One region of the Clostridium intestinale genome, then DNA from elsewhere that is predicted to be linked to it. Evidence: riboswitches for the same ligand, from Rfam matches in the RefSeq annotation. Region 1 holds a riboswitch; the other holds the start of a gene.
What was found. Region 1 has a riboswitch for cyclic di-GMP ahead of P8F83_RS15450 (methyl-accepting chemotaxis protein). Riboswitches for the same ligand answer to the same signal wherever they lie in the genome.
Positions count from the first base shown of each region.

Region 2: linked by a shared signal. The riboswitch ahead of P8F83_RS13615 (HD-GYP domain-containing protein) and the one ahead of P8F83_RS15450 (methyl-accepting chemotaxis protein) in region 1 are both predicted to bind cyclic di-GMP.

Region 1 is NZ_CP121166.1:2,999,345-3,015,602, reverse strand. It holds gene P8F83_RS15480 (sigma-70 family RNA polymerase sigma factor) at 1-258, shown strand, start outside; gene P8F83_RS15475 (hypothetical protein) at 251-925, shown strand; gene P8F83_RS15470 (MATE family efflux transporter) at 1,121-2,461, opposite strand; gene P8F83_RS15465 (glycyl radical protein) at 2,591-4,984, opposite strand; gene P8F83_RS15460 (glycyl-radical enzyme activating protein) at 4,990-5,892, opposite strand; gene P8F83_RS15455 (DeoR/GlpR family DNA-binding transcription regulator) at 6,077-6,838, shown strand; cyclic di-GMP riboswitch class I at 7,590-7,673, shown strand; gene P8F83_RS15450 (methyl-accepting chemotaxis protein) at 7,818-9,134, shown strand; gene P8F83_RS15445 (GAF domain-containing protein) at 9,170-9,601, shown strand; gene P8F83_RS15440 (thiamine pyrophosphate-binding protein) at 9,618-11,243, shown strand; gene P8F83_RS15435 (hypothetical protein) at 11,300-11,659, shown strand; gene P8F83_RS15430 (3-oxoacyl-[acyl-carrier-protein] synthase III C-terminal domain-containing protein) at 11,723-12,751, opposite strand; gene P8F83_RS15425 (2,3-butanediol dehydrogenase) at 12,799-13,872, opposite strand; gene P8F83_RS15420 (hypothetical protein) at 14,196-14,489, shown strand; gene P8F83_RS15415 (IS6 family transposase) at 14,763-15,785, opposite strand; gene P8F83_RS15410 (EFR1 family ferrodoxin) at 15,906-16,258, shown strand, end outside.
Region 2 is NZ_CP121166.1:2,629,034-2,645,291, forward strand. It holds gene P8F83_RS13575 (LexA family protein) at 1-168, opposite strand, end outside; gene P8F83_RS13580 (MutS-related protein) at 269-2,071, opposite strand; gene P8F83_RS13585 (AAA family ATPase) at 2,147-4,882, opposite strand; gene P8F83_RS13590 (metallophosphoesterase family protein) at 4,872-6,008, opposite strand; gene P8F83_RS13595 (alpha/beta-type small acid-soluble spore protein) at 6,258-6,443, opposite strand; gene P8F83_RS13600 (gamma-glutamyl-gamma-aminobutyrate hydrolase family protein) at 6,587-7,282, opposite strand; gene P8F83_RS13605 (pyridoxamine 5'-phosphate oxidase family protein) at 7,375-7,839, opposite strand; gene P8F83_RS13610 (hypothetical protein) at 7,933-8,226, opposite strand; gene P8F83_RS13615 (HD-GYP domain-containing protein) at 8,494-10,197, opposite strand; cyclic di-GMP riboswitch class I at 10,304-10,389, opposite strand; gene P8F83_RS13620 (diguanylate cyclase) at 10,530-15,773, opposite strand; gene P8F83_RS13625 (response regulator) at 16,202-16,258, opposite strand, start outside.

The sequences.
Region 1 (16,258 bases):
CAGAGTATAGAATATGATGATGAGTTAGTAAGAAATCAAGAAAATGAATTAGAAAGAATAGAAAACTTGGATTTGATTAATGAACTTCTAAACACACTATATAAGAAAGATAGGAAAATATTTATTAAAAGATATTTTAGAGGAGACTCGATTAAGGAAATATCTAAGGATGCAGGTTACTCGGAAGAGTATATCTATACTAGAATATCTAGGGCAAGGAAAAAATTAAAAAAGATAGTTGGTGAGATTAATGAATGATAGAGAGGTATTAGAACTTTTGAACTCTGTTGAATATAGTGAAGAAGAAATTAAAAAATTAGAAAAAAAAGCTATTAGTAGAAGTAATTCTATTGGAGAGGATTTATACAAAATAAAAAATGATAAAGTGTTAAGAAATATAGCTTTTATAGAATTAGAGAGAAAGGTTAAAAGTTATTTAGAAAAAGATGAGAATATTAAATATAAAATGATGCTTCTTCAAAGTTATCTTGAGAAAAAAATATTTGCAAGGTATGTAGGTGATTGGGGCGGAACGGTAGCTATTTATATGGGCTTATTTGTAACTAATAAGAGAATTTTTGTCTTTAGGTTGGATCATTTTTACGAAGTTTTAGAGGAGTATAGTAATGATATAAATAATTTAGAGAGCTTTACTGATTTATGGGAAAAGTGCGACACAATTTCCTTAAACTTTAAAGATGGAAAAAATGTGTTTCCAAGACCTTTTGAAAAAGAAAATAAAGAAATTTTTCTAGATATGATAAAGTATTTAAGAGAAAGAACAAACTCCCCTTTTGAGGAAATAAAAAGACCAAAGGTTGGAATGTTTTTTTGGATAATGGTAGTTCTAGCCATAGGAGCTTTTATTGGAATAGGGATTGATGCATTTAAACTATTTATGGAGAGTTTAAGGAACATACCTTAGTAAAGTTGATATTATATTTACTCTGATATTAAAAGTAAATTTATAATTGAGATTCCTTGCAAGGCGCATAAATACTATATATTCTTATATTCTTTTATTGTTGTATTCTTAAATTCTTATATTGATAGAAATATATATTCCTTAGGGTAATAGAAAAAGCTGCCTACTAATTGTTTAGTATGGCAGCTTTTTTTGTTAGCAAGCTAGTCTTGCTATTACTAGTTTCTCTTTCCACTTACCTCTTTTAAATCTTATAAAGTAGAGAGTTCCCCTTACGGTCCAGTCAATAAACATTCCGCTCCAAACTCCTATAAGGCCAAGATTTAAGGTGATTCCTAAAAAGTATCCAAGCGTAATTCTAAATAACCACATTCCTATAAGGGCAGTAACCATTGTGTATTTTGCATCTCCAGCTCCTTTTAACCCAGCAGGAAGGACAAAGGAGATAGACCACATAGGAATACATAGTGAATATAGTATACACACACGTCTTGCTAAGTTAATTATTTCTGGATCACTTGTATATAATCTAGGGAGTAATCCTGAGAAAGGTAAAAATATTAAAGCCATAGCAATCAAAGAAAAAGTTGATAACTTGGTTATATAACCTAAAGTATCGCTTGCTTCATCAGTTTCACCTTTACCCATATGTTGACCTACTAAAGCTGTAGCGGCTATGCATAAGGCATTTCCAGGAATATTAAGCATTCCACCAATAGAGCTAGTTATAGTATTTGCAGCAATGGAGGCTGTACCCATGCCTACTATAAATACTTGAGTTATTAACTTACCACCATTAAAAACTAAAGATTCTATACTAGCAGGTACTCCCACTGAAAAAATTGGTTTTAATAGACTTAAATCAAATTTAAATTTTTTAAGGTCTGTTAGTTTAAGTATGCTTGAACCTCTTAATAATACGCCAAGAACAATAAAGGCACCTATACTTCTAGCTAGAGCTATACCTAAAGCAGCGCCTACTATTCCAAAGCTAAAAATATTTATAAATACAAAAGTAAAAACAACATTCATTACATTCATAAATATGGTTATCTTCATAGGGGTTTTAGTATCACCAGCACCTCTTAAGATTCCGTTGCAAATAAGATCCATTGTAATTAAGGGATAGGTCAATAAAGTAATAGATAAATATATATTTGCTGAACGTATAACTTCAGCTTCAGCAGAGCCAAATAGGAAAGAAAGAATAAGTTTCTTAAAGATAAACATAAGTAGAGTAATAGATATTGATATAAGTATAGAAGAGTAAAGGGCTTGCTTCATGGAGGCATTTGCTTTTTTTATGTTAGATTGTCCTACAAATTGAGCTACAACTACCATTCCACCAACTGCAAGGGCAGAGAAAAAGGCAATTACTATATTGTTTATGGAATCAACCATACCAATTGCAGAAACTGCCTCTTTTCCTATATGACCAGCCATCATTGTGTTAATCATTCCCATGGACATTACGAATAATTGTTCAGCCAATATTGGTAGGGTTAAGCTAATAACATCTTTTCGAATAAACTTCATTTTTGCACCTTCAATAATATCCTTCCGTAGCATATTTTAATCTCATATCAATTATATACCTAAGTAGAATATTATCAAAGTTAGTTAAGCCTCATTGAACTATGAGAGAGAGCCTCTAGGGGATATAGATTAGAATCTCTGCTGAGTTCGGCTTATTATGTCGTTTTGAGTAGTAGGATCTAAAGTTATAAATTGTGCACAGTATCCGGCTACCCTTACTATTATATCTCTATACTCCTCAGGGTTCTTTTGAGCATTAATTAAAGTTTCAGTTGACATTATATTAAATTGAATATGCCATCCCTTTATAGCTATAAAGCTTTTAATGAACATAAGGAATTTTTGAAATCCTATATCGTTATTTATTAAGTCAGGTGAAAATCTTACGTTTAGTAATTGTCCACCTGTCATTAGAATGTTAGGGAGTTTTGATATAGTTTTAAGAACTGATGTTGGTCCTTTAATATCTGTTCCTTGAACTGGAGAACAACCTTCAGCGGCAGGAGTCCATGCTTTTCTTCCATCAGGAGTAGCTCCTGTAACACAACCCATAGGAACATTTGAGGAAATACCAGAGGTTGATAAACCATAATTACCTCCAATAGGACCTTTACCGAACCTAGTATTTTTATACTTAGAAATTTCATTAATATAGGTATCATAAATATCTGAAGCTATGGAATCAACATAGTCAATATCATTTCCGTACTTAGGAGCATTTTCTAATAAGGCTCGTATTTTTTCTCCTTTAAGTCCTGAAAAATCAGTTTCTATAGCATTTATGACCTCTTCTAAGGTAAGAGTTTTATCCTCGTACACAACTTTCTTTAAGGCAGCAAAAGAGTTAGCAGCATTAGAAAGCCCAACCTGAAGTCCTGACACTATATCATAAACTGCACCACCTTCTTTAGCTGTTTTAGCTCTTTCTATACAGTCATCTATTAAGGAAGAGCAAAAAATATCTGGATATTCTAAAAGCATAGTATCTGCTATTTTATCTGATACTACAGAAAGTTTAGTATAATATTCAATATTCTTTTCCCATGCGTTCCATAGAGAAGTGTAATCAGTGAAATCTTTTAAACTTCCATTTCCCTTTAAAAGAGTATAGCCGGTTCTTTTATCTAAACCATCATTTATGGTAAGCTCAAAAGCTTTTAGAAGATTTAAAAAAGTCATTCCAGTACATCTATATCCCCATTTTCCTGGAACAGCAACTTCAACACATCCAACCATAGTATAGTTGAAGGCATCTTTAAGACTTACTCCTTTATTTAATAAAGCAGGAATTATAATCTCATCATTATGAAGGGCGGGCATACCAAAACCAGTTGAAATTACTTCAGTACATTCTCTTAAAAATTTCTCAGAAGTGTTTAAATGAACTCTTGCAGAAAGATTAGGTTGAGTAAGTTTTGCTTCACCCACGCTTTCTAGAATTAGAAAACTTAATTCATTTACAGCATCTGAATAATCAGGATTAGAGCCACCTATAGTCACATTTTGATAAGTTGGGTATCCAGCTCCATAACCTGAATGAGAGGTTGATCTTATTTTAAGTATGGAGTAGAACTTTATCCATAGAGATTGAAGAAGTTCTTTCACAAAATCTTTATCTAAATTATCATTTTTATAATATTTATAGAGATATTGATCCACTCTTCCTAAAGATGCAGAGTGACCATTACTTTCTATTTGAATGGCTAAGTGCACAAACCATATCATCTGCACAGCTTCATAGAAGTTTTTAGGAGAATTTTTAGGAACATTTTTGCAGACTTCTGATATTTTAAGAAGTTCAGTTTTTCTATTTTCATCCTTCTCTTTTAAACTTAAATCATAAGCAAGAGCTGAATATCTTTCTCCGAATTCTATGATACTTTTATTCACTATAACAATAGATTTAAGAAAAGCAATTTCTCTAAAAGCATCATTTTCACTTATATCAACTTTAGATAATCTTTCTTCAGTTTCTTTTATGATTCCACTTAAACCTAATCTTAAAGCTTTCTCAAAATCAGGAACTATATGTCCATCTCCTGAAGTCATATTTCCTTCTCCGTGAATAACCTTTATTTCGGAGGCTATTTTAACCTCTTCTGGCATAATCGCCATACATTTATCCTTTAAGGTTTTTCCCTTCCAATATTGTATGATTTCTAAAAGTTCCTCTTTATGTTGTTCTGGCAAATAAAAATTATCACCATCTCTTGAGTTGAAGTTACCTTTTTCTAATAGTTCTTTTTCCATCCAATCAACAGCATATTCTGGAAAGACTGGAGCAGTTCTTTCTTCTGAGGCTTGATTTCCTACTATTAATTCTCCATCTTTAATATATATGTGCATGTTTTTCAAGGTTTTTTCTAAAGCTCTAGCCCTTTTAATATATACAGACTCAGCTTCATTTTCTTTATAGGCTTCTGTAACAAATCTAGCTCTTTCTATACATACCATTGGAGTTTGTGAAAGTACAGATTCTCTTAGTTTTTTTATTCTTTCGCTTTTAATTTCATATTGTTTCATAATACTTATCCCCCTATAATACATTTTATTTTTGACTCTTCTATGAGAGTTTTAAGCTTATTAAGATATTCAGGTATAGGCTTATCAATATGGTCTAAATTATAATTTTTCTGAAGTCGTCTATATTTATCAAGACCTAGAGTATGGTAAGGTAGAAGGTGAATTTCGTTTATATTATTATCCTTAGCTATATTTATAGAGTTTTGAATATTTTCTATACTGTCATTTAGATTAGTGATTAAAGGAATTCTAATAATAACTTCCTTATTTAAATCTTTTAAAAGCTGAAGATTTTTTAAGATAAGAGAGTTATCCACTCCAGTAAGAGTTTTATGGGTATACTTATCCACATGTTTTAAGTCAAATAGAAAAAGATCTGTGTACAAACTTAAGGTTTTTAATTTCTCTGTATCCCCAAAACCTGTAGTTTCTAAGGTGGTATGCACATAATTTTCTTTTAAAAGTTTAAAAAGATCTAAAACAAAGTCAACATTCATTAAAGCCTCACCACCAGAAACAGTTACCCCTCCACCAGATTGGTTATAGAATAAGGAGTCTTTCATAACTTCATTAAAAACATCATCAACAGTCATAGTTTTAGCTACAAGTTTTAAAGAAGAAGTAGGGCAAACCTTTACACAAAGATTACAGCCTGTACAGTTATTTCTGTTTATCACCATACCTTCAGAGGAAATATTTAAGGCTTTTTCTTTACATACCTTAATACAAGCACCACAGTTTATACAGGTGGATTTATTGTAATAAAGCTCATTTTCTTTTCTCTGAGTCTCAGGATTACTACACCAAAGACATCTAAGTGGGCAACCTTTAAGAAAAACTACGGTTCTAATACCAGGTCCATCATGGATAGCATAATGTTCTATTTCACATACTAGAGTACTCCTCAAAACAATTCATCTCCTTTACAGTGCATTTGATATCAATTATTACTGTTTATTATCATTTTATGTTATTTAATACCAAAGGTCAATATTAATAAATAGAGAAAAATCTTTATTTTTGCCTGCTTATGCTATAAAATATAGGGTATATCAATTGTTATTATTCATTATCAATTAAGGTGGTTAGAAAATGTTTATAGAAGAGAGATTAAATAAAATTATAGATATATTAAAAGAAGAGGGGAGAGTATATGTCAAAGACTTAAGCGAAAGATTTGATATGTCTGAACCTGCAATTAGAAAGGATTTGCAAAGACTTGAGAAGGAAGGAAAGTTAAAGAGAACTTACGGAGGAGCTATTCTTGAAAGAGGAAAAAGTGAGAGCTCAAGTATTCAAACAAGACTTATAAAAAATACCAGCATAAAAAATACATTGATAGAGAAAGCATTCAATGAAATCAAAGATGAAGAAGTAATATTTTTAGATATATCAAGTATTAATTATCTTTTAGCAAAACTAATAATAGAAAGAAATAAAAAAGTTACTCTAGTAACAAATATGGTAGAGATATCTGCACTAATTAATGATAGTGTGGAGACTGAGCTACTTTGTATTGGAGGCACATATAATAAAACCCTAGGAGGGGTAATAGGTTCTACGGCTATTGAAAATATTTCTAGATATAGAGCAGATAAAGCTTTTATAGGAAGCTGTGGAGTTAATGTACATGAAGGCACTCTAAGTAATTTTGATCTAGAAGAAGGAAATACAAAAAAGGCAATAATGAATCACTCAAAAAAAGTATATGCATTAATAGAAAATGAGAAATTTAACTTAGATGGCTCCTATAACTTCGCAAAACTTGAAGATATAGATACAATAATTACAGAAGAAAAACCTGATAAAGGTATAATTAAAATACTTGATGAAAGCGGAATTAATATAATTTAATTAATAAAATAAGAGTCCCTATACTGTAAAATTTCAGCTACAGTATAGGGATATTTTTGTTTTACAAACTCAAGTTAATTAGCTAAAGGAATTTTATGAAACTGTAGAGGAGTAGAGGAATAGAGATGTACACCTATGCTCTGTAGAAGCGTTCCACAGCTTCATCAAATCATTTTAACTGCTGATCTGTAGAAGTTCGAAGAACTTCATTAGATTCCTGTTTAGATTATTGGCCATAAAGTGGAACAACAGTATAGTTGACAAGCCGTAAAGTAGGATAACCGTATAGTGGAACAGCAATATAGTTGACAAACCATAAAGTAGAACAACCGTATAGTAGAAGAACCATAAAGTGGAACAGCAATATAGTGGAATAACCATAAAGTCGACAAACCATAAAGTGGAATAACCGTATAGTAGAATAACCATACACATTTATTCGGTAGACGCTCTTCCCAGCGTCAGTCTAATCCTTTTAGTTGAATAAAAAATAAATCTAATTCAGTAAGCTTAGTTATTGGAGCATATGGAGAGATTAAAGTATATAATAATGCTTACGAAGAAAGAAATAATATTACTTTTGGTGATGAATGTAAATAAGACTTTACCCTAAAATAAATGATAAATAATCGACAAATTTACATTAAATATTAAATACTGACAAAATAATACTTAATATTCCAAAATATCCTTCGTAATTTATTGTAATTGTGAGAAATTGTGGTATACTTAAATAGTGAAATTCTTTAAAAACTTAAAAAGGCAAACTTATTGAAAAGTAAGGACGCAAAGCTATGGGTCTAACGGGTTATCCTATGATTGCCAGGTTGCTAAGTTAATGCATGTCAAAGATAGCATTTCTTAGTGTTATCTTTTTTTTGATTTTTTAATTCAAGGTTTATGAAAATTTGGAATGTTAAGTAAAGGTCATTGTATTAAAATATATAATTAAAATAAATTGGCTATGGGAGGAAATAACTTGAAAAATTCAAAAAAGTCTATGATTTTACTTTGGATAAGTAGTACATTTGCAATCATTTTAATTCAAGCTGTTTTTAATTATCTTAGAGGAATGGCTATGCTTAAGGATTTAGGATATTTTAATGCAGAATCAGGCATTGGATTAAGAAACATATCTGTTAGTTCTTTATTAGTTAGTATTTTAATAGCAATTATTTTTTATGTTTGTTTTATGATTATCTCAAATAAGAAAAATAATAAGTCAAATAATAAAGAAAATGAAGAAGAAAAGTTAGAAGAGCAAAAAATAAGCGATATTTCGAAAGCAAAAAATAATGATGAAGCTTTAGAGATTTGTAGGGAATTAAATAGTAGTACAGAAGAAGTTAGTGTTTCAATTAGTGAATTATCAAATTTCACAGAAAGCCAAGCAGTAAGTATTGAACAGTTATCGGCTTCTATGGAAGAGATGTCAAGTGGAATAGAACAGACAGCAGAAAATATTCAGCAGGCTTCAGATTTTGTGTCAACCATACATGCAACAATAAGTGTATTGACTGACTCTATAGCTGAGGTTGCAGAAGCAGCAGAAGTTCTTACTAAGGAATCAGGTAATGCAAGAGTAGCTGTTAGTGATGGTAATGAAATAATTACTACTGCAATTAGTGAAATGAATAATGTTTCAACTAGAATAAGAGATTTGGCTGATTCAATACTTGTATTAGGTAAATCAGCTGAGGAAATAGGTAAAATAATCGAAGTTATAAAAAATATAGCTAATCAAACTAACATGTTATCACTAAACGCAAGTATTGAGGCTGCTAGAGCTGGAGAATATGGTAGAGGTTTTGCAGTTGTTGCAAGATCTATAAAGGAATTATCAGATAGAAGTAAGGATGCAACAACAAACATTGCGGATATAATTAGAAAAATACAATTAGATATTAAAGAAGCAGTGGATAAGTCGAACAAAGGACTTGAGGAGCTAGAAACTGGAATGTCTCTAGTTAAAGCTAGTGGAGATTCTATTAGTAAGATACTATCTGTAGTAGACAAAACTAACCAATATGCGGTTTCAGTAACAGAAAGCACAAGGCTTCAAGATGAGTCTCGTAGAGAAGTTATGGAATCTGTAGACGAATTAACTAGTGTGGTTCAAGAAATATCTGCTACAACAATGGAGGAATCTGCAAGCATACAACAGATAGCATCAGGTGTTGAAGAGGTTAAAGGATGCATAGAAGAATTAGCTGCAGGAACAGAGGAAATCACTACAGTTACATCAGCTATATCAGGAAGATGGAAAGAGCTTATGGTACTGTTAGATGAAAAATAATTAATACATAAAAAGGTAGTTGAAAGGGTTAGATTATGGCATATGATATTTTAGATGAATTATTTGAGAAAATAAGCAAAGTAACAAGTTTAAAGGATGTTGCGTACCATCAAATCAAAGAAGGAAAACTTAATCCTATTCATAAGACAAGTACTGATACTTTAAGTATTGATAAATGGAAAAGTGGTCATTATGGAAATCCAGTATACATAAAAGATACTTTTATATTACAGGAAATTGTAAGAACTAAAGATTATGTTGCTATTTCAGACACAAAAAATGATACTAGATCTTCCGAAGCTTTCTTTTTCTTTGGGTTAGATAGCAATTTAATTATACCTGTAATCAAAAATGATGAAGTTGAAGGAATAGTATGTACAGTATCTATTAATGAAGTTCACACCTTTACTCAAGAAGAAATAGATGAGTGTGTAAAATTAGTAAATGACTACAAGGATAAGCTATAAGTTAGGAGAATTTGAGATGAGAATAAGTAATTCAATATTGAAGTGTTTAAAAGCAGCTGATGTTAAGCATGTTTTTGGTATTCCTGCGGGAACAGTAAGTCCAATTTATGATGCAATGAATGATGAAGATATATTGCCTATAGTAACAAAAAATGAAGCAGGGGCAGCATATGCAGCTGCTAGATATGCAAATATATCAGGAAAGTTAGGAGTTTGCATAGTAGCTGGAGCAGTAGGAGTTAATAATATGATCAATGGTATTGCAGATGCAGCAAGAGCAAAAGCACCAGTTCTTATTATTTCAGGCTATGTTAACCGCTGGCAAATAGGTAAAGGAGCACTACAAGAACTTGATACAGAAAATATATTAAAACCTATTACAAAATATAGTGAAACTATTCTTGATGAAAATAAGGTTATAGAGAGTCTTAAAAAAGCTATAACTATTGCACTTACGCCGCCACATGGACCTGTGCATATTTCTATACCATTAGATATCCAGCTTATGCAGTTTGAAGAAGATATAAACTGGGATTTTTCGAATCCAAGTGATAATATTATCGAAGCTAATTCTAATGATATTAAGGAAGCTACAGATATAATAAATAATTCTAAACATGGAATAATAATGGTAGGTAAAGGATGTAGGAGACTGGGAGATGAAGTAGTTGAATTAAGTAAACATCTTAATTGGCCAATCATAACTACACCAGAAGGAAAAGGGGTTATACCGTCTACCTATAAATTGAATTATGGTAACTTTGGATATTCAAGTACTGATGCAGCGTTAAATCTAGCTTATTCAGAAGATGTTGACTGCTTACTAATTCTTGGAACAAGCCTTGGTGAATCAGCAACTTGTAATTTTAATACTAAACTTATAGAAGGTAAAAAAGTAATTCACGTTGATTGGGATAAGAAAGAACTTGGGAAGGTTTTTGATGAAGATTTAAAAATTCATGGAGATCTAAGACAAGTAGTACCTGAGTTAATTAAAAATACACAAAAATCTATTAAAGAGCCTGAGGTTAGACCAGAACTTAATGGTGGCTATGTAAAAAATCATACAGGTGTTTCTTTAAGATTATTTTTAGATAGAATTACAGAATTTGTTCCTAAAAATACCCTTTATCTTTCTGATTTAGGAGAGCATATGAACTTTGTGTTTAAATATTTAAACATACCTGAAGAAGGAAATTTTGAAGTGAATCTTAACTATGCTGCTATGGGGTCAGCAATAGGTGGAGCAGTTGGAGCATATTTAGTAGAAGAAAACAGACCTGTAGCTGTATTTTCAGGTGATGGTTCATTCTTTATGAATGGAACAGAAATCTTAACTGCTAAAGAAAATAATATGCAGATTATATATTTTATAATCAATAATTCAATGCTTGCTTATGTTGATCATGGACATAAATTTTTGTATGGCAGAAGTTTAGAAGTATTTAAGCAAGAGAGAGTTTCAATAGCTGATATGATGAATGCAGTTGGCGTAAAATCAATGAGAGTTGAGAATATTGAGGACATAATAAAAATTGCTGATTTTACTAAAGATTTAAATGGACCTTGTGTTATTGAAATAATAACAGATGGAACTGAACCAGCTCCAATTATGGACAGACTTAAATCATTAAAGAATTAAAATATATGAAAATATATTTAATATAAATAATTTGCAAATTAAAAGGAGAGAGTTAAATGAATAATATCGAAGTAAACAAAGAGAAAAGTGTAATCTATGTAGTTTGTAAAGGAATGATCGCTAGAGCAGAAGCTTTAGAAATACTTCAAAAGTTAAAAGATACTTTTGGAAGTGTAAACACAGCATCATACAATTTAATAATCGATTCAAAAGAAGTAAAAACTACTCCTGCAGATGCTGTTGATGTATTACAATCAGTAATGGAAATATACACAGTAACTAAATTTAAGAATAAATTCTTTGTAGTACCAGAAAGTGCTATAACTAACATGCAAAATAAGAGGGCTGATTCTAATGATTTCATGGGACAAGTTATACTTGTAAAATCTTATGAAGATGCTATAGCTAAGATTTAATAAAAATCATACATAAAAAAGAGAACCAGAATTTTGGTTCTCTTTTTTCATATATATATTTAATTAGAATTTATAGTATAGTGCCATAGTTGAAAAACCAACACCAGATCCTACGAATATTACGCTAGAGCCTTCTTTAACTTTTCCTTTATTTAAAGCATCTTTAATTGAGAAAATAACACAGCTTGTACCAGTATAACCTATATTTCTTGAAACAAAGTTATAGTGTTCTTCTATATTTTCTATATCTAATGCTTTTAATGTATCAGTTATTAGAGGTTCAGTAAACTGTGGAAGAGCAAAAAAGTCTATATCAAATTGTGTTTTTTGATGTTCAGAAAGCAAATCTTTTATCATATCTGACCATATACTTGGATAATTAGCAGATTCTACAGGATAAGAAAACCATTTTAACTCTTCTTTATCAGTAACATCTGTTCTTAAATATCTTGAGAATCCATTAATTGGACTTTGAGATGTTGCATGTTGATCTGAATCTGTATAAGAAACAGAGTCAATAACTCCTCTTTGGTAAGATTCTTCAACGGCTTCTAATACCACTGCAGAAGCTGAATCTCCAAAGGTTGCATATGTAAGGAAATCATCTTTTCTAGCTATTGAACTTATTAAAACACTTCCTACTATTAATGCTTTTTTAAATCTTTTATTAGTTTTCATAGTTCTGCTTACTTGATCTAAACCAAGAGTCATACCTAGACAGTTTGCGTTAATATCATATACTAACTTTGCGTTTTTTGCACCAATAGCATTTACTAATTTAATTGCATTAGTTGGAGTTGTAAATTCAGGGCTATCTGTAGAGAAAACAACCATATCTAATTCTTCTGGATTAGTATTTGATTCTTTAAGAGCAACTAAAGCTGCTTCTGTACTCATAGTTATAACTGTTTCATCTAAATCTGTGGAGATATGTCTGTAATCTCTACCTATAGATTCTAAAGCGCCTGTAATGTCTATTCCTTTTAATTCTTTAAAGTGATTAATATAATATTCATTATCTACTTTATTATCAGGAAGATAAGTTCCTACTCCTATTATATTTACATTAAGAAATTTTTGATTATTTTCCATTATGCGACACCTCACGTTTATTATTATATTTTTCTTTTAGTAAGTTTTTATAACAATGATTTATCAGGGGTAACAAGGATTTTTACATGGTTCTTTTTATCAGGACCACATAGCGTTTCGAATCCTTCTTCAACTATGTCATCGAGGTGAATTTTTTTAGTTATCCATCCTTCAGTTTTTATATTTCCATTATTCATATGAGCTATTGTAGTTGGATAATTATTTCTATAGCCCATTGTACCTACAATTTTTTTCTCAAAAAATACTAAGAAGTTTGGATTGAATTTTATTTCACTTTCCCAAAGGCTTGTAATAACAAGTGTTCCATCGGATTTAATGCTATTAAAAGCAGTTGTAAAGCCTATTTCAGAACCTGTTGTTTCGAAAGCAGCATCTACTCCTGCTCCACCAGTAATCTCCATTATCTTGGAAACAACATCAACTTCATTTGGATCAAGAATTATATCTGCTCCAGCGCGTTTTGCATATTCTTGTCTTACTGATTTTCTTTGAAAACAAATTACAAGACTTGCTCCAGCTGCCTTTAAACATTCAATAGTTCCTAAACCTATTGGACCAGCTCCAAGAACTAAGGCAGTTTGTCCTATTTTGAAGTTTGCTCTATCTATTGAGTGCATTCCAACAGTTACTGGCTCAGCTAAGGCTGCTCTTTCATAAGATAATTCATCAGGAATTTTATGTACAAATCTTTCAGGTAGTACACTATATTCAGAAAATCCTCCTATAGTACCACACTGTCCATGGCATCCTAAGCTTGTACATAAGTTATACTTACCTTCAAGACATGATGGACATTTGCCACAAACTATCATAGGTTCAGCAACAACTCTATCACCAATTTTAAGTTTAGATACATTACTGCCTACTTCAACAATTTCACCAGAAAACTCATGCCCAAGAACTACAGGAGCAGTTTTTCCGCTAAGTGGATGAGGGTGTTCTGTAGGAATCAAAATAGGACCTGCTACATATTCATGTAAATCTGATCCACAAATTCCACACCATTTTACTTTGATTTTTACTGAATCATTAGGGACACTTGGTTCGTCGATTTCCTCAATTCGCATATCTTTCTTATTGTACCAAAAAGCTGCTTTCATAATAAAATCCTCCTAAAGATGAAATATATGTAATTTTAACTACAATTATATCATAAAAAAAGGAAAAATAGTATTAGAATTATGGTAAAAATTTGATTAAATTTAATAAATAATTTAACTAATTCAGTATGGGAAGTATTGAGAATACAAAAAGAACTAAATTATTACAAATTTCTAAGTTTAAGGATTAAATATAATTTTAAGACTTGGAAAAGGAAATGTGGAGGTTTATTATAAGTAAAATTAAATACTTGAAAACCTTTTAAAAATAAATTGCTGTGATATAATGTTAATATTATATAGTTTAAAAGGATGGGAAATAGATGGAAAAGGATAAGAAAAACAATAATGAAGAAAAGAAACAAAGCACTCAACTACCTGCATTATTTTATCTTTCTTTAGGAGTTATTTTATATTTTTCAGGTAAGATGAAAAATGATGGAACTATAACTGTTGAATCTGGAATAGGGATTTTACTTTTAGCTATAGGTGCAGTAAAGGTTGTACTTTATTTTATAAAAAAGAAAAAAGCTCCAAAGGTTGAAGAAGTTAAAGAGCCTGTTATAGAGAACAAAAATAATAAAAATAAGAAAAAAAGTAAAAAGAAAAATAAGTAAGATTAAATAGGTAGATAAATATTAATAATTTATCTACCTTGTTTTTATTAACATAAATTGAAGGGATTTGTATTTGTATTTTTTATAAATTTATTTATACTTATTCTAGGGGATAATTTTTGATTCTGTTAGGTTGTTATGAAAAAATAGCTTAACATTTCGTAGAATTACTCGTTCTTTGAAAATTATATAAGTTTGAATAAATTTTTGTATGGCAAATAAGCCTACAAAAAGTTAGATTTTTGCAGGTTAATCAAAGATATTAAGTTGAGATTAAGCAGCGACAAACCAAGATTTACGATCAATGCTATTGCTAGCGAAGCCTGCAACTTCAGCAGGTGTGAGATTATTTAATGAACCATGAGGCCTAATGAAATTATAGTGAAAGACAAATAAGTATATTAAGTTATTTGCTTTCTCAAAAGAGTTAAACCCTTTTTTAGCTTTATACCAAGCTTTAAATGTTTTGTTAAAAGACTCAATTAAATTGTTTGATATGTCGCTAGACATAGGAGCAACAGGCACATGCTTGTTTTCGCCCAATAGCTTCGCTACAGCTTGGTTATATGAAGGTAGTCTATCAGTTATAAAGTTTGATGGCATTCCAAATTGTTTAGCTTGGTTTACTAGTGTAAATGCTGAATCCTCACTACGTGATTTGGTTAGATGAAAAGCTAAAATAAATCTCGTTTCAGAGTCAATAGCTAACCATAAATAATAGCGTTCACCATTTATAAAGACCACTGTTTCGTCAGCATGCCAATCGTCAGATTGGAGATCTAGCTGCTCTTTAAACTTATCAGCTTTTTGTTTGAAAAAAGGTGCAAACTTTTGAGTCCAACTAGCTATTGTGACATGAGAAACCTTTATATTTGAAGTTACGAAAAGGAACTGTGAAATAGTTCTTGTTGATGAGTTGTTTAAAAAATATAAAGTTAATGCAGTCAGAATAGTATGGAGTGGAAAACGCATACCTTTCATAGAAAGGGAACCGGTTAGGTTTTCACTGGAGGCATCATCTATATTTAGGTTATGGTGATGAACAATGATATGATTGCACTTCTTATTACCACATTTATAGCGATTATAGTGTTTATAGATGTGATGCAAGAAAGTTGCTTTACCACACTTTGGACATCTTGGATATTTAGATGTTACCCGCTTTCTGACGGAGTCAGGTGCGAATTGTCGCTTACACTTTTTACATTGATATTTTTGATTAGCCTGCTTATCTAAACCAAACTTATATAGTTGGTCAGAGTTACAACGAGGACATTTTACTTTTGTTTTGTTCATTGCGCTTCTCCTTTCAAGGGGGACATTTAGTTCTAGTCAAACTTATTGTATTTCCTAGGATTGAGAAGAGCAATGTTCATATAACTTAACAGAACGTAATTTTTTATGGGGAGAAAAGAAATGAATACAATTATATATTATTTTACTGGAACAGGTAATTCTCTCTATATAGCTAGAGAAACGGCCTGCTATTTAGGTGATTGCGATATAGTTCCTATAGCTAGGCTAATAAATGAAGACAACATAGAATGTAATTATGATAAGGTAGGTGTAATTTTTCCAATGTATTATGGAGGGTTACCTAAAATTGTTGTGGAGTTTATGGAAAAATTAAAAGTTAAAGAAAATACATATGTATTTGCTATTAGCACTAAAGGTGGTACAGAAGGTGTACCTATGAAGCAAATTGATTCTATATTGAAAAAACAAAACAATAAACTAAGTTTTAGCCATTATGTTACTATGCCGGATAA
Region 2 (16,258 bases), 370 kb from region 1:
AACCACATATACTATGTTTTCATTCTGAAAAAGTCTGTAATTATTCTCTAAATTTATAATTCTGTATACTGCTGCGGTTGTTTTACCTGTAAACTCTCCTCCCTTTAGAAACTGATGCCCTAAAGTCTTAGAGTTTACGTATCTCCATTGACTTTTGTTTAATTCCATTTTTTCCTCCTGTTAAGCGTATATGATATAAAATATTATATCACTTTTAGCTTTATAATTTCTTAAATTAGAAGAAAAGTAACTAGATTTTAATATCTAGTTACTCCTTATCTAGAAGTTCTATACCTGCCATCTTCATAAGATAAACAGCATTCTTGGTAGTGGATCTTCCCTCTCTTAACTTATAATCAAATTTAATCTCATTGTTTTCGTAATACTCTCTAAAATGTAGATTCTTTATTCTTCTATCTTCTTTCTCTAAATCGCAAAGCTCGAAGTCATGGGTTGATACCAATCCCTTAGCACCTTTATCCATAAGCTGTTTTATTAATATTTCTGCTCCTAAATGTCTATCTGCAGAATTTGTTCCTTTAAATATTTCGTCTAAAAGGAAAAATATTTTTTCCCCTCTTTTAGTAGCTTCAATTATATTTTTAACTCTTAAAATCTCTGCATAAAAAGAAGATATTCTTTCCTCCAAATTATCTTTTGTCCTCATACAAGTATAAGGAATCATTCTGCCTAACTTAAAACTCTTCCCATTAATAGGCAGTCCCAAATATGAAAATATCATATTTATTCCTATTGTTCTTAAAAAAGTACTTTTACCAGACATATTAGAACCTGTTATTAATGCAGTTTTTAATTCACCATTTAAATTAAATGAATTCTCAACTCCTTGAGGTATAATTAATGGATGAGCAATCTCTTCCCCCTCAATAATATCTTCATCTAATATTTCTGGGAAAACCCAATATTCTTTGTCATAACATACATTGCTTAATGAAGAGTATGCCTCCATATCGCCTAAAGCTAAAAGCCAATTTTCAACCTTATCCCTATTTCTTACTTTCCACTTCTCTAATCTAGCCATAAGCATAAAATCCCACATAAGCAGTGAATTTAAAAGCCAATAAATCATGTTTGCTCTATCAAAAAGCAATTCACCTATATTACTTAATTCCTTCATCTCTTTAGATGCTTTTACACCATCTTTAGAATTTATCTTCTCTTTTATAGACTTATTAAGTTCCTCATTAAAAGTTTGATTTTCTATTAGTTCTATCCCTTCATAATAAGCAGCTAGATTCTTTTTAAAAGAATAAATCTCCTCTAAAGCTTTTTCTATTTCATTTTTCTTCAAGCTTAATATTCCTGCATTTATTATAAGCGATAAGAAAAATAAGCTGAAAGGCAGTTTAAAAAATGTAATTAATAATATAGTAATTAATGATATGCAAGGCATTATTATTCTTATAAGATTTACATTACTTGATAAAAACCAGCTATTTTCTTCTTTAACCCAACTTAAAAAACTCTCTGTTTTTTCTATTGGGCTTTTATGCTTTAATGGTATTAACTCAAGTCTTTGTCTAAAATCTAATTTATCTGCTAATTCCCTTATGCTTTTCTGTCTTCTCTTTACTTCATCTTTTGTTGGTAGTTTGCTATCAGATAATATTTTAGCTAAAGCTACTCTTCCATAAAAAGTTTTCGTTGTATTTATCCACTGAAATAATGAACTTTCACCAAATATATCTAGGTCATTTGTAAATGGATGATCTTCTTTTAAAAAATCTTCTCCTTTATCTGAAAAATCCTTCCATAACCCTTCTGCTCTTCTTAAATGCTCATCGTTTATACTTATTAATAATTCTAATTCTCTTAGTTTTTCTTTTTCTCTTGTATGAGTAATAGCCAAATATATAAACACCCCTATTAGAACTAAAGATAAACCTAATATTATAGGACTTCCTTTTTTGAAGTATTGATAACCTAATATAATTAAAACTATAAAACTTACCCCTCTTAATAAAGCTACTCTATCTATTCCTTTATTTACTTCATTAATTTCTTTACGTGTGTTTTCTATATTTTTCTCATAAATCTCTGTGCTTATCATGTAATCCCACCACTTCTCATAAAATTTAGTATACTTACTATTATATCTCATTAAGTGTAATATTAAAAACCTACTCTATAAATTTATTATATTTGCTTCATTTCTCAAGAAATTAACTTCTCTCTTTTGGCAACTAAATAATATAATCTGTCTCTTATTACTTAAATCACTTATAATTTTCAGAGTGTTTTCAAGCCTTTTGTCATCATATTGAATAAAGGCATCATCAAAGATTAATGGGACTTTTTTATCTTCGAAAAGCATATCTATAAGTGCAAATCTTAAGGAAAGATAAACCTGATCCCAAGTTCCATTACTTAAATAATCCCCTTTTATAATATTTCCATTTTCTTCTCTAACTAATAACTCATACTCACTTCCAACCTTAACTTCTGTATATTTACCATTAGTTAATTTACTAAAATAATAAGCTACCTTTTCATTTAATACAGGCCCTATATTTTTCTGTAACTCTTTAAAAGATTCTTCTAAAAGTTCCTTGGCTATCTCTAAAGATTCTAATTCTCTTTCATACTCAAATATTTTATCTGAAATTTCCTGAAAATCTCCCTCTATTGATATTATAGATCTTATTCCTAAAAATCTATTAGCCACTGAATTTTCTACATCTTTTAACAGCTTCTCATCTTCTAATAATTTGTTTTGTGAGCGTTTGATTTCCTCTTCAACTTCTTCTTCACTTTCATAAGAATACTCCAATGAATCTGCCAACATTTCCTTGAGTTCTTCTTTCATATGTTCTAGATCTCGGTCTTTTAGAAGGGCTGTATAGGTATCCTCTACCCCATTTAAAGCTAATAAAATCTTATCTTTTTCACTTATTTTTTCACTTAATTTTTCTAACTCTTTAGGTAGTTCATGTAACTTAACTTTATCAAGCTTAAGAATTTTTAATTTGCTGTTTAAGGATTTTTCTCTATTATCTATATCTTCTTTTAACGCCTCATATCCATCATTAAAAGTTCTCCATTTATGCATAACGATTTCCTGTCTCGATTTAACTAATTTTAATTCTTTTATTTTAACCATTAACTCTTCTGTATCTTTAGATGAAGTATAAGACAGTACTCTATCAATAATTTTATTATTACTCGATTGAGCATTAGTTACTTCTTCTATATTGTAGTTCTTAAGGCGCCTATTTCTTTCTTCTATCATTCTTTCTAACGTCTTTATTTCATCTTTATACTTCTTATATTCAGATAAAGCTTTAGGTAATTCTTCATAGGATTTTAATCCTAACTCCTCCCCATATCCCATAAGATTAGCTTCTATCTTATCTATATTACTTTCTAAAATTTCTATATACTCTTTTTCATCTTTTTGCTTTTTTAGACTCTCAAGCTTTTGAGAATATTTGAAACTTAAAACCAAAAAAATACCTGAAAAAAATAAAGGTACGACTGAAAATACAGGCTTAATAAAAATCAGTGCAGCAGATCCAATTATCCCCAAAGCAATTAAAACATAATATAAGTTTCTTATTAGAGTAGCGGATTTTAAATCTTCTAAAGAATTTACTACTTTTCTATCTAGGACTTTCCCTTTTAATTCAAATAATTTATTTTCGTACTCTCTAAAAGCTTCATATATTTCGTCTTCCTTATTTTCTATTTTAATTGAGTTTCCTAAAGATTTTTTTATAAAACTTAGTCGACTCTCTAACTCTATAAGCTCTTTTTTATTTTCTTCATATACTAATAATTGAGCTTTGTGTTTTTCTGTTTCTTTCGATATTTTTAATATTTTGTCTTCTAATTCATCTCCAAGCTCTATTAATGAAGAAAACTCTTCTAACATTTTTTCAACTTCTAATTTCTCAGCTTCGATTTCTTTTCCTTCTTCTGCTTTATCTTCTGCTAAATTATAATAACTCATAAGAACGGTATTTTCTTCTTTTAGTTCTTCTATCTTCCCTTTTGTTATTAATCCTTCCTCAGCCTCTAATTCTCCTTCAATAGCTTTTGCTTTACTTTTAAGTTCCTCGCTTTTCTTTAAATATTGAAGTATATCTTTATATTCTTTTTGAAGTTTTATTTTTTTTAAATGTTTTTTAAATACTTCAAGCTTCTTAAGCTTCAATCTTAAGGTTGATATTTCACTTCTAATATTAATCCTCTTCATTTCATCCTCTAGATTCTGGTCAGAAGCTTTTAAAAATTGTTCTCGCTCTTCTAGAATTGATATTTTTCTCTCTCTTAAAATATCAATTTTACCATTTCCTCTCGCTGTGGTTAAAGCTTTTCTTATGGCTTCAAGTTTTGCTAAGGCCTTAAAATAAGAAACCCCTTCCTCCCCACTTTCAAGGCTATTAGTAAGCTTATTCATTATTTCATCATCTTTAGAGGAATTTAAATAAGTACCCAAACTTTTAATAAAAGCAGTGTTATCAAATGATTCTGAATTTATGTTAATCATAGTCTTAGCAGGCTCATTATGGTTTAATTCTCCAACCTCTGTTCCAGTTAATTCATTGATAACCTTAATTGTATCTTCTTTTTTGCTGCTTCCAAAGGATCTTATAATTATTATATTTTCCCCATTATGTTCTAGCTCCATTTCTCCTGAAGCTCTTTCTCCATCAAACATAACGTATCTAGCTCGAGTATTATCTCTTATAGACTTGCCTCTTTTAGAATTCATCCCATAAAGAAATGTTTTTATAAAATGTTGTAAAGTAGTTTTTCCAGCTTCATTTTCCCCATTTATAATATTTATACCTTCTTTAAATTCTATCTCCCTATCTTTTAAAACACCAAATTTCTTTATTTTAATATTTTTAATAATCATCTAAATTAATGTCCTCCTCTCTTAGGGCATTAAATGCTAGCTTAAGTGCTCTCTCCAAACTTTCTTTATTTTCTGGTTCCTCTTCTAATCTCTTATATACTTTTCTAAGAAATATACCTCTTAAAGAGTTTTCGTTTTTCACCATATCATAATCTAGTTTCACAGTAGTTTCATCAATTATCTTTATATAATAAAACATTTCTTTTAATCTATATTGAAGCTTTTTCATATTTATAGGAAGATCACTGTAAACCTCCCCTTTTAATATTACTTTATAGAAATTTTTAACTCTCTTCTTTTCATCTACAGAACTAATAATTGATCTTAGTATCTCTTCTTGTGAATTAATTCCTGTTAAGTCCACCTCTATAAGTTCATACACGCTTTGACTTATAGCTCTAAACTTAAGATTATTATACCCTTTATAAACTTCACCAATTATTATTCCCTTTTCTCCTAACTCATCAAATCCTCTTCCTTCTGGGCATCCACTATAAGCATAAAAGGTTTCTCCTTCTCTTTTTATATTAGAAAACCCATGTCTATGCCCTAATGCTAGATAATCCAATTTACTGTTTCTTATTTCTTCAAGAGTTAATGGATTATATTCATTCTCTTGTTCACCTCTAGCTATCTCTCCATGCAATGCCATTATATTAATATATTCTTTATGCTCTATTGCAACTTGAAATCCCTTTAACAGAGAAGTTTTTTCATAATTTGAACTGAATGATTTACCATAAACCACTGTTTTCAAATCCTCTAATACTACAGCTTCCATGTCATTTGAAAATATATGTACATTTTCCGGCCATGTCAATAAGTTATAGAAACTTCTATCATTAAGAGGATCATGATTTCCTGCTACTATAAAAACTTTAGTTTTATTTATACTTTCTAATCTATCCTTAAGAAACTCTAAAGTAGATTTCTTTATGCATTTATTATCAAAAATATCACCACATAGAAGTAGTATTGAAATATCTTCTTCCTTAACTATATTAATTAAACTTTCAAAGCTTTTTTTTATATCTTCATTTCTTTTTTCACCCATTGAAGCTGATAACTCCTTAAATGGTGTATCAAAATGAAAATCAGCTCCATGTAATATCTTTACTCTATCCATACTTCATCACCTTAATCGAACTTTTGTTCTTATTTTACCATAATTTTAAAAGTAATAAAAGAACAAGATTTCCCCAAAAGAAAAAAGGAGATTTTCCTTCAGATAATAAAATTATCTGTAAAGAAAATCTCCAGGTAGCATCTTATAAACTTTCTGGTGGAACTCCCTCCATAACTATTACCTCCAATTCTTTAGTAATTTTTAGTAATAAGCTGGGTAATTGTTCCTGCAAATACTAACCCTTAGTACTTACTTTAAGTGGCTTTCGTATTCAGCTACCATTCTCTTTACCATTTCTCCTCCTACGGAGCCACATTGTCTTGATGTTAAATTCCCATTATAATCTGAGAATTCAACTCCTAGTTCTCGCGCTACTTCTGTTTTAAATTTTGATAAGCCTTCTCTAGCTTCGGGTACTAATCTTCTTGTTGACATTTGTGATTCCTCCTTCTGGATTCATGGATTTATAAGCTTTTAAAAGAATTTTTCTTTTATCTTGCTTACACTATTATATTGTCCGATTAATTTTTAAATAATCCAAGCAAGTATTGTTACATTTTCTATTTTTTTCTTAAAATTTATAGCATGTCTATAAAGTGTTTAAAAAGTCTTTCCATTTCTTTATTTCCTAACATCTTTTCTGGGTGCCATTGAACTCCTATTATATTAGAATATCCTTCAACTTCTATTCCTTCAATAACTCCATCCTTTGTATGCCCAGTAGCAATCACACCTTTACCTAAATCTTTAATAACTTGATGATGATAGCTATTAGCTATTGTTTTATATCCAAAAATTTCATAAAGTATGCTTCCTTTTTTAAATTCTACTGTATGAGTTCCATAATCTTTATTAGCTTGTTGAGCATGTTTTAATGGGTTATCATATCCGTAGCTGATATCCTGATATAAACTTCCTCCAAAATATACATTTAAACTTTGATGTCCTCTGCATATTCCTAGTATTCCTTTATTCAATTTAATTGCTTTATCAATAATCTTTAAATCGAATGAATCTCTTATAGGATCAATTGGACCTTGAAGTGTCCTTGGTTCTTCACCATATCTTAAAGGGTCTAAATCTACACCCCCTGTTATAACTATACCATCAACGTCTTCTAAAATTTGATGCATATACTCCTCATCATCTATAAGTGAAAAAATTATAGGATACGCCCCTGCTTCAGCTATAGAATAAACGTAATCTGAATTTATTCCCATCCTATCATAGTCAGTATAGACATTAGGAACTATAGCTATTTTCTTCTTCGTCATTAGTATCCCTCCTAGCTTAAAATCAATTAATGAATAAAACTGCTATTATAATAATATATACCTCACGAAATGAACTTGTTAATCATCAAAACCTATCTTCTTGCTTTTCCTGTAATTTTTTGAGATTCTATTTTAATAACAGTTGTGGCAGATGCTGCTTTTTCTATGTACTGCATTCCTTCTTCCTTAAAATCTGGCGAAAATTTATAGATAAATGTCTTAAGAGCTTCTATTTTCTCAGATTCAATAATTTCTATAGCTTTTCCAAACACAATTGCACTTTCATAATTAGTTGAAAACTTATCAGCTAGTGTTTCTGTTGCACCAACTACTGTAAAGCAAACCTTCGGATTTTTTCTTAAAGAATCTAGTTTAAATCCTTGCTTTGCACAATGTATATATACATTGTTATTAGAGAAAACATAATTTAAAGGAACACCATATGCATAATCATTATCACCTAAAACAGATAATACTCCAAAACTGCATTTTTCTAAAATCACTAAAGCTTCTTCTTGTGATAATTCTCGATCACTTCTTCTCATATTTTTAAACATAACGTAGCCCCCTTCTTTTTATTTATTATATCAAATTTATTGTTAAGCTGAGTAATAAAAATTCACTTTTTGTAAACTAAAAAAGGTATTAAACTAATTTAGTCCAATACCCTTTTCAAAATGTTCTTTTAATTCTATGTACTCAGACGAGCTAACAGGATGATATACTTCTTTTTTGAAAATAACTCCTGTTTTTTCTTTTACAGCATAAAAAGTGTCATCTGTACCCTTTTTAAATTTTTTAGAAGTTTTATTTTTGGCAATTATGTATTTATTCCCTTGATAATCTTCCGCCTTAAAATAATCACCATAATCCCTTTTAATTATGCACCTTATAAGAACAATATCATCTAAATTATCGATTTTATTCAAAATCTCCATATTCACCCACTTCACACCTTACCACAAATAATCTATATTATTATAATCGTACAAATAACTTAAGTCTAAACACTTTTTATCCACTTTTAAAAACTTTTTTAATCATATAAATGTTTCATATAAAAATAATTTGATTATTTTCTGGTTTAACTATTCATAACCCATGAAAATAAACATCGTGTTGTAAAATTCGACATATTATATATTAATACTATAATACAGATTATTGTTTGTCAAAATATAAATCATGAAACACTTAAAACTTATCATCAATTAAAAATCAGACCTATTTATTAAGTTTTTTAATTGAAGCTGACGTCTAAATATTTGATTGAAGATTTTATCTTTTATAGTTTCAGGTATATTTACATATAAAAATTCATAATAATATTTTTTCATCACCTTAAAGTTTTTAGCTATTTTACCACTTACTACTATATTATCCCCATTTTCGAAACGAATTTTTATTGAGATTATCTTGTCTTCTATGTGCCTCGAAAATCTATCTTCATCCATGCTAAATGTCAATGAGCTTCCTCCAAGCTTATATATATTAACATCAAAATTTATATTTTTTTCTATAAACATCTGACCTTCTAAATCCCATAACACACTAAAGTATTCAGTAAAAGGTACACTTTTAAAATCTGATATGTGTATTATATTTTCTTCATAATAATTTGATTTAACTTGATACTGCACTATTTTATTATTCTTATTTATATAAAGACTTATGCTTTTGACTGTTGATTTATCTATTTGAGATATAAAATTGAATTTCTCTGCTTTAAAAAAGAATAAGGAATTATATTTCCCTATTGTCCCTTCAATTGAATAAACCTTTTTTTCTGTATTGATTATTAACGTACTCCATACTATAGCATCCGATAAAATATTTTCTGATTCCTCTTTTGTTTTTAACAATATTTCTATCATGATATCTACTATTTTAGGATCAAATTGCTTTCTTTTATTTCTTAAAAGTTCAGTAATTACAAAATCTATAGTTTTTGCAGTTCTAAAACTTCTATGAGATAACATGGCATCTACTGCATCTGCTACGCATATTATTCTACTTTCAAGAGGAATATCTTCTCCTCTTAATCCATTGGGATATCCTTTACCATCATATCTTTCATGATGATGCCTTACAATAATAGCTTCTTCATTTAATCCGGCTACCCCGCTAACTATATTAGCTCCATAAATAGAATGTTGCTTAAGGTTATTGTACTCTTCTTCACTAAGTTTATCCTCTTTATTTAACACATCTTTATCTAAATAAATCTTCCCAACATCATGTAATACACTAGATATATATATTCTTTTTATAATTTCATTTTTCAATTTTAACTTCTTCGCTATCTCAGTTGAAAGTTGAGCAACATGATATGGATGTAGTAGTATAAACGGCTCTTTTTCTCTTATTACCTCTGACATCATATTTACCAGATTTAAAATAGCCTCATTTCTTTTCCATTTTAAATATATAACTTGGTATAATCTCTGAAGTTTATAGATGATATCACTTACTTTACTATCCATTAAATCTGTAATTGTAATTGTATTAACTTTAGCTATTAATGCTAAATAAATACATGCTATTAATTCTTTATTAACTCCATCTTCTGAAAAAATAGGAATATAAATTTCAGCAAAAGTTCTAGGTGTTAGTGGTACATATTCATCATTATTATCCTCCTTATCATATATAACAATCTGTTTTTTCTTTTTAACTAAACTCAGTATAGTTCTAGATGATTCTTCAATGATGTTTATCCAATCTTTATTTAGACTTACATAGTCAGCGCCCTTCCTCATAAGGGTTCTTTTAGATATAGCAATACTATTTTTATCTGAAAACTTTATTATTGTTGCAACATCATAACCGAGTATACTACATAACCCCCCAACAGACTTATCAACTTCATCTTCTACCGTGTTGAAATTCTCAATAGGTTCATAAAGTGTTATCATTTTTGTCCCCCCATTATATCAAATTAAGTTTTATATTTATTAAAAATAAAACACTTACAAAAAGTAAGTGCCAAAATACGCAATAACGTAATTTAAATATTGTTATTTTGGTAGCTTGGCAATCATAGAATTAACTTCCTTAGACCCAAAACTTTGCGACCTTATTTTTCAATAAGTGTGCCTTTTTCAATTTATATATAAATTAACAAATCATTCAATATTTTTAATTATTAATATACTCTAACAAATCTTTATTAATAATCAATTAAATACATTTTAACATTATATTAAAAGCATTCTCAACTACTGAGTTGAGAATGCTTTATTAAAATTTATATTATAGCTGCAAATATTCCTGACAGTGTATCAACAAAATTTAAGTCATTATGATTAAACTCTTTTTCATTTATTGAAACAGTAAGATATAATACTCCTTTTACAAATCCATTATAAATAATAGGCACTATTAAAATAGACTTCCAATCTGGTATCCAATAACTATCATTTTTTTTACCTTCGCCATCCCAGTTAACTAGATAAGCTCCAACTCTACTTTCTATAACCTCAAGTACCATATTATTGTTAATATCACTTGCTTTATTCCATCCATCCTTGTATCTTTTTCTTGAAAATTCATCCACAATTATCTTATTTTCTATTAAAAACAAAGTGCTTTCTTGAGCTTCTGATATTTCCATGACTCTTGTTAAAAACTCATATATTTTATCTTTCTTCTCTGTTTTTCTTCTAATTAAGTCTATTATATCTGTAATAGCACTTAATTTTCTATAATCATTTATAGTATTTCCAGACAATATACCTGCAAGCTTATCATTTATTTTACTGGATGATCCAACTTCATTATTCCATATGACAGTTCTATTTTTCCCGGTATTTTTAGCCACATATAATGCCTCATCAGCCATTTTTATAAGATTATCGCTAGAATTTGAATGTATGGGGTACTGAGAAATCCCTATACTAATAGTAACTTCTAGTCCATTCCCTAATAAGGAGCTTTTTTGTATTTTTTCTCTAAACTTTTCACAGGTTTCAAAAGCTTCATATTGATTTTTATCTGGGAATATAATAACAAATTCTTCTCCCCCATAACGCCCTACAACATCATTTTTATCAACTGTCTCCTTTGTTATAGCTGCTACATAGCTTAAAACTTTATCTCCAAAATGATGTCCGTATTTATCATTAACTCCTTTAAAATTATCAATATCCATTATTGCAATAGAAAACTCTTTTTTGTTCGCTCTTGAGCTTTCTAAAAGATCGGCTAAACTAGCTTCAAAATATTTTCTATTATATACGTTAGTTAATTTATCTATTGTAGAATTCAAAGTTAAATTATATTTATCTAATAGAAATCCTAACAAAGGAGTTAGGGTTTTTAATTCTTTTAAGGACTGTTCATTTATATTGTTTAAATGTCTATTAGAATAAAGTATTATAGATCCTTGAATATTTTCCTTAGATTCTATTCTTATCTTGTTTTTTATTTTTAAATATATAGCTGATTTCATCTCTTTAGGCAATAAATCCTCATCTGCTATATTAGCTCTATTTAGGTCTACTTTTACTATCTTTCCATCTTCTTCAGTACTAAATTTACTCTTAAAGAATTCAACTTTTGTCCTAGGGTTTATAGCTCTGTAGTTATATATTATTGTTTCTAAGCCTTCTAAATCTTGCATAGTGACTATAGCGCTCTCAGCTAAAGTTAATTTGCATATATATTTTGTAAGGTTTTCTATATTACTTATAATATCACTCTTAAAACCATCTAATACATCATAAATATCATTAAAATCATTTGAATAACTTTCTTCAAAATTTTCTTTTAGTTTATATAAAAACTCCCTATTTTTAATTAAGTTATCTATTTCTAACTCATTCATTAATTCATCAAACTCTTGAAGGGATTTAATTACTTCTTTCTTCACAAATATTTGAGTCTTTAATTTATTATTAAAACAGTTAACTATGTTATTGTAGACTTTTAATAATATTCCACTATTAATATAATTTAGTTTATATTTTATTGGAAGGGTTTTTATAATCCTATTCAATATGGTTATAACTTTATAATAACTTTCTATAGCTTCTATAAATTCATTATTCAATTCATGGATTTCACCAATTTTTAAATAAACTTTAGAAAGTAATTTTTTATCATCCATATAATTTAGTAATACTTCTATGTCACTTGAAACTCTTGTTTTATTATCATCTAAAATCAACTGTATATATTTCTGCTTTAGCATCAGTTTATTATCTTTTTCTATAGTTTCTAAGTTTTCATAAACTTCTTTTGCTAAATTCCTATATCCCATCTCTTCAAGCGCAATAATAAAATCTAGAAGTAAATTACTCTTAAAATAAGTGTCTTTTATATTTTTACTCTTTTTATAGATTTCATTGATTTCCTTTTTTATATCTTCTTCTGATATACATCTTCTTAAATTATAAAAATGCTGTTTACACTCAATTTTAAGCGCTATGTGGTTAGAGTATTCACCTTCATTTATGTTGTTATCAATAATCTCCCATAGCTTCTCGTAGTCGCTTATAGCGTAATAATACTTAGCCATTACACTTGTTAAATATTTAAGAAATACTCCTTTGGAAGTAAATTTATCAATAACTAATTTTCCTAGTTCTAAATATCTATATGCCAAATGGAATTCATTTAATTCTATAGAACATTCAGTAATCATAAAACATGCCCGACCCCTGTAATATTCTAGGGAATTACTACTAGTTCTATTTAAAGCTTCCTGTAAAAGTTCAAATGCACCTTTATATTTTCTTTGATAAATATATACTTCTGCTATATACACATTACTTAGGACAATAAAGTCTTCAATCTCATATTTATTAGCTGCCTTTTGAACATTATATAAATTCGTAAGAGCTTCATTGTTATCTTCTTCTATCCTAAAAAAATAATTTCCTATATTGAAATCTGATGATATTATTCCTCTAAAATTGTATGTTTCCTTAAAATACCTTTTTGCTAAGTTAAAATATTCTATTGGTTTATTTTTCTCATTTATACTTATATATGAATCTCCAAGACATATACAAATATAGCCTACTAAATCCATATATTTATATTTTGAAAATTCTAAAGCATATAATGAAATTTTTATTGCTTCTCTATATTCGCCTAAGAAATTTTTATATTTAGCTTTTGCAAGCAAATAAGCTACTTCACCTTTATGATAATCAATTTCATCAAGTATAGTCCTACATTCACTTAAACATTTTTCTAAAAAACTTGAATCTTCTACTCTATATCCTATGGCAACAATTCTTGCATAACAATAAGTTCTAATTTCTTTTTCTTTTACAATATACAATAAGCTCTTATAACAATTAATACTCTCATCAATATTACCATCCCTATAATATAAATCTGCCAAAATTAAGCTTATATCAATATAGGCTTCATTGCTTATACTCTTGGATTCTAAACATCTGTTATAGTAATATATAGCCTTATTATTATTCCACGCTTTAAATTCCCGCTCTCCACACTCTTTACATAACCTAACAAACTTATCGTCTTCTTCTAATATTTCTAATTGATAAATAAGCTCATCCTCGTAGGAATACCCTTCTTTAATTTTCTCTTCCAAAAAATCACTTATTTCTCTATGCCATATATTTTTTTCTTTTATAGAGGTGTTTCTATAGATAATTTTCTTCATAAGATTATTATTCATTCCATATAATATCCCTCTATCAGATATTCTTTCCCCTATATAATCATCAACTGTAAGTTGTTTAAACTCTCTCATATTATCTTTATCCAATATTCCTAAACTATATAACAGTTCTTCTTCTATTGGATTTTTAAACATAGATAATTTCTTAAGGATATTATAAGAAACATCAGAAACCCTTTTTAATTCCCTTTGAACTTCTTCTTCTATATTTTTAGGTAATGCTATCTCTTTGTCCTTTAGGTTTTCTTTCCACTTACCAGTTTTTTCAGAAATATATATTACTTTATCTGCAAATAGCTTCTTTATAATTTCAATTACATACATTGGATTACCTAATGTTTCTTTATATATTTTGTTAGAAAAATCATATAAATCCAAAGATGTATTTAACATATTTCGTATTAGTTTTCTTGTGTCATGTTCATTTAAATAGTTTAAATTATATTCATCGAAATCTTTATTTAGTTTAAACTCTTGAATAAAATTATCAATCCCCATAGAATTTTTAATCTTATTATCATTATAAGTTATTACTACTAGGAAGTTTTCTATTGAAATTTGTGAAAGACATAGATACTTCAAAAATAGCTTTCCTATATAGGTTTTGCTCTCAATATCATCAAGAAATAACACAGTAAACTTATTCTTAGCTATTTCTGATAAAAACTTGGTTATTCTATTAATTATTATTAAATAAGTATTTTTATCTTCCTCAGTATACATTTCCTTTGAGTTTACTACTAAATAGAAGAATTCTTCAATGTATTTTTCATATTTTTCTTTTTGTTTTTTATCCCATATACCTTGAAGAAAGTTAAATACTACTCTTTTATTTTCTTCAGTACTGATACTTTTGTTTACAAGCGTTTCTATATCAATAATATTTACATTATCATCAAATTTTTTATCTATTATATTTTTGAAATGATTTAATAATTTTGTTTTCCCGCTACCTTCATCACCACTTATAGATGTTATAGAAAACTGAATATTTTTAGCTACAACAGCATCTACTTTCTGAATAAATTTATTAATTTCATACTCTCTTCCTATTATGGGTAGCTCAGTATTTATCCTATTTAAATAACTATAATCGAATTTAGGAAATGTCTTATTAAATTTAAAATTTATATATTCTATAATAGATTCAAAATCTGAAAATGCTTTTTCTATAAGCTTTTTATATAATCTACTTAAAGACCTATGCTCATCCTTATTTTTTTGAAGTTCATTTTCAAAAATACAATTAAAAATATATGTTAAGTCATTAAACTTATAATAGTCCTCTTTATTATCCTCAGTAACTAATAGAATGTTTTCTATTAAATCATTGCTTAAATTTATCCTTTCTATTTCTATAGATAGGATATCACCAAGCTTTACGTCTCCATTTGGTAAATAAAATATATTATCTAAATCTAATTTATCATACACGTATCCCTTTAATATTAAGGTGTTGATAATGACTACTAGCTGAGCAAATACATTTAACTTTATGTCAATATTATTTGGCTTAATATCCGAAATCTTTTTAGCACCTTCATTAAGCTCTTCAGTTAAATAAGCAAACTTCCTACCTTCGCTTTTTGCTCCATCTATATTTTCTATTGTAATAAAATCATAGAGGTTAATTATTCCAGCAAAATTCAGATTTTTAATCCAAGTAATGCTAGATAAAATATTATCCTTTATTCTATCATTTAGTAGTTTAGTTTCTACGATATTAAAAACATACTTCTTATTATTAATTTTATCTTTTACAAGGTAACTACTAATATGATCCCCATTAGAAATTATCTTTTCTACAATGTATCTATCATTTATAATTCTCATTGCCAACCCCTGCCCGTATATAAGAATTTTTTATACTATATTCATTATAACATTAATTTAAAATTCTTATATACAGCTTTTATTTAATTTAAAAATAAACTAGGGATAATAAATAAGAGTCTTTACAAATCTAACTTCTAATTAAATCTGTAAAGACTCTTCTCTTAACTATATATCCTATATTTCTATAAATGGAGTTCCTTTTCCATTATGAAATTTAAATCCTACTCTGAATAGTTTATAAAACAATATTGCCTTATTTATTGACATCTTATTAACTATTTTTTTAACCATATACCATATCCCTCCTATAAATATCATCTCTTTTTCCTTATTTTACTACAATATTCTCACAAATTTCTCACAAACTCACACTTTGATTTATCAATTTATCGCCAAATTTCTACAAAAAAAAGAAGTAACAGATATCATAATTCTGTTACTTCTTCTATTAAAGCTATCCGCTTATATAACTCTTTACTAGA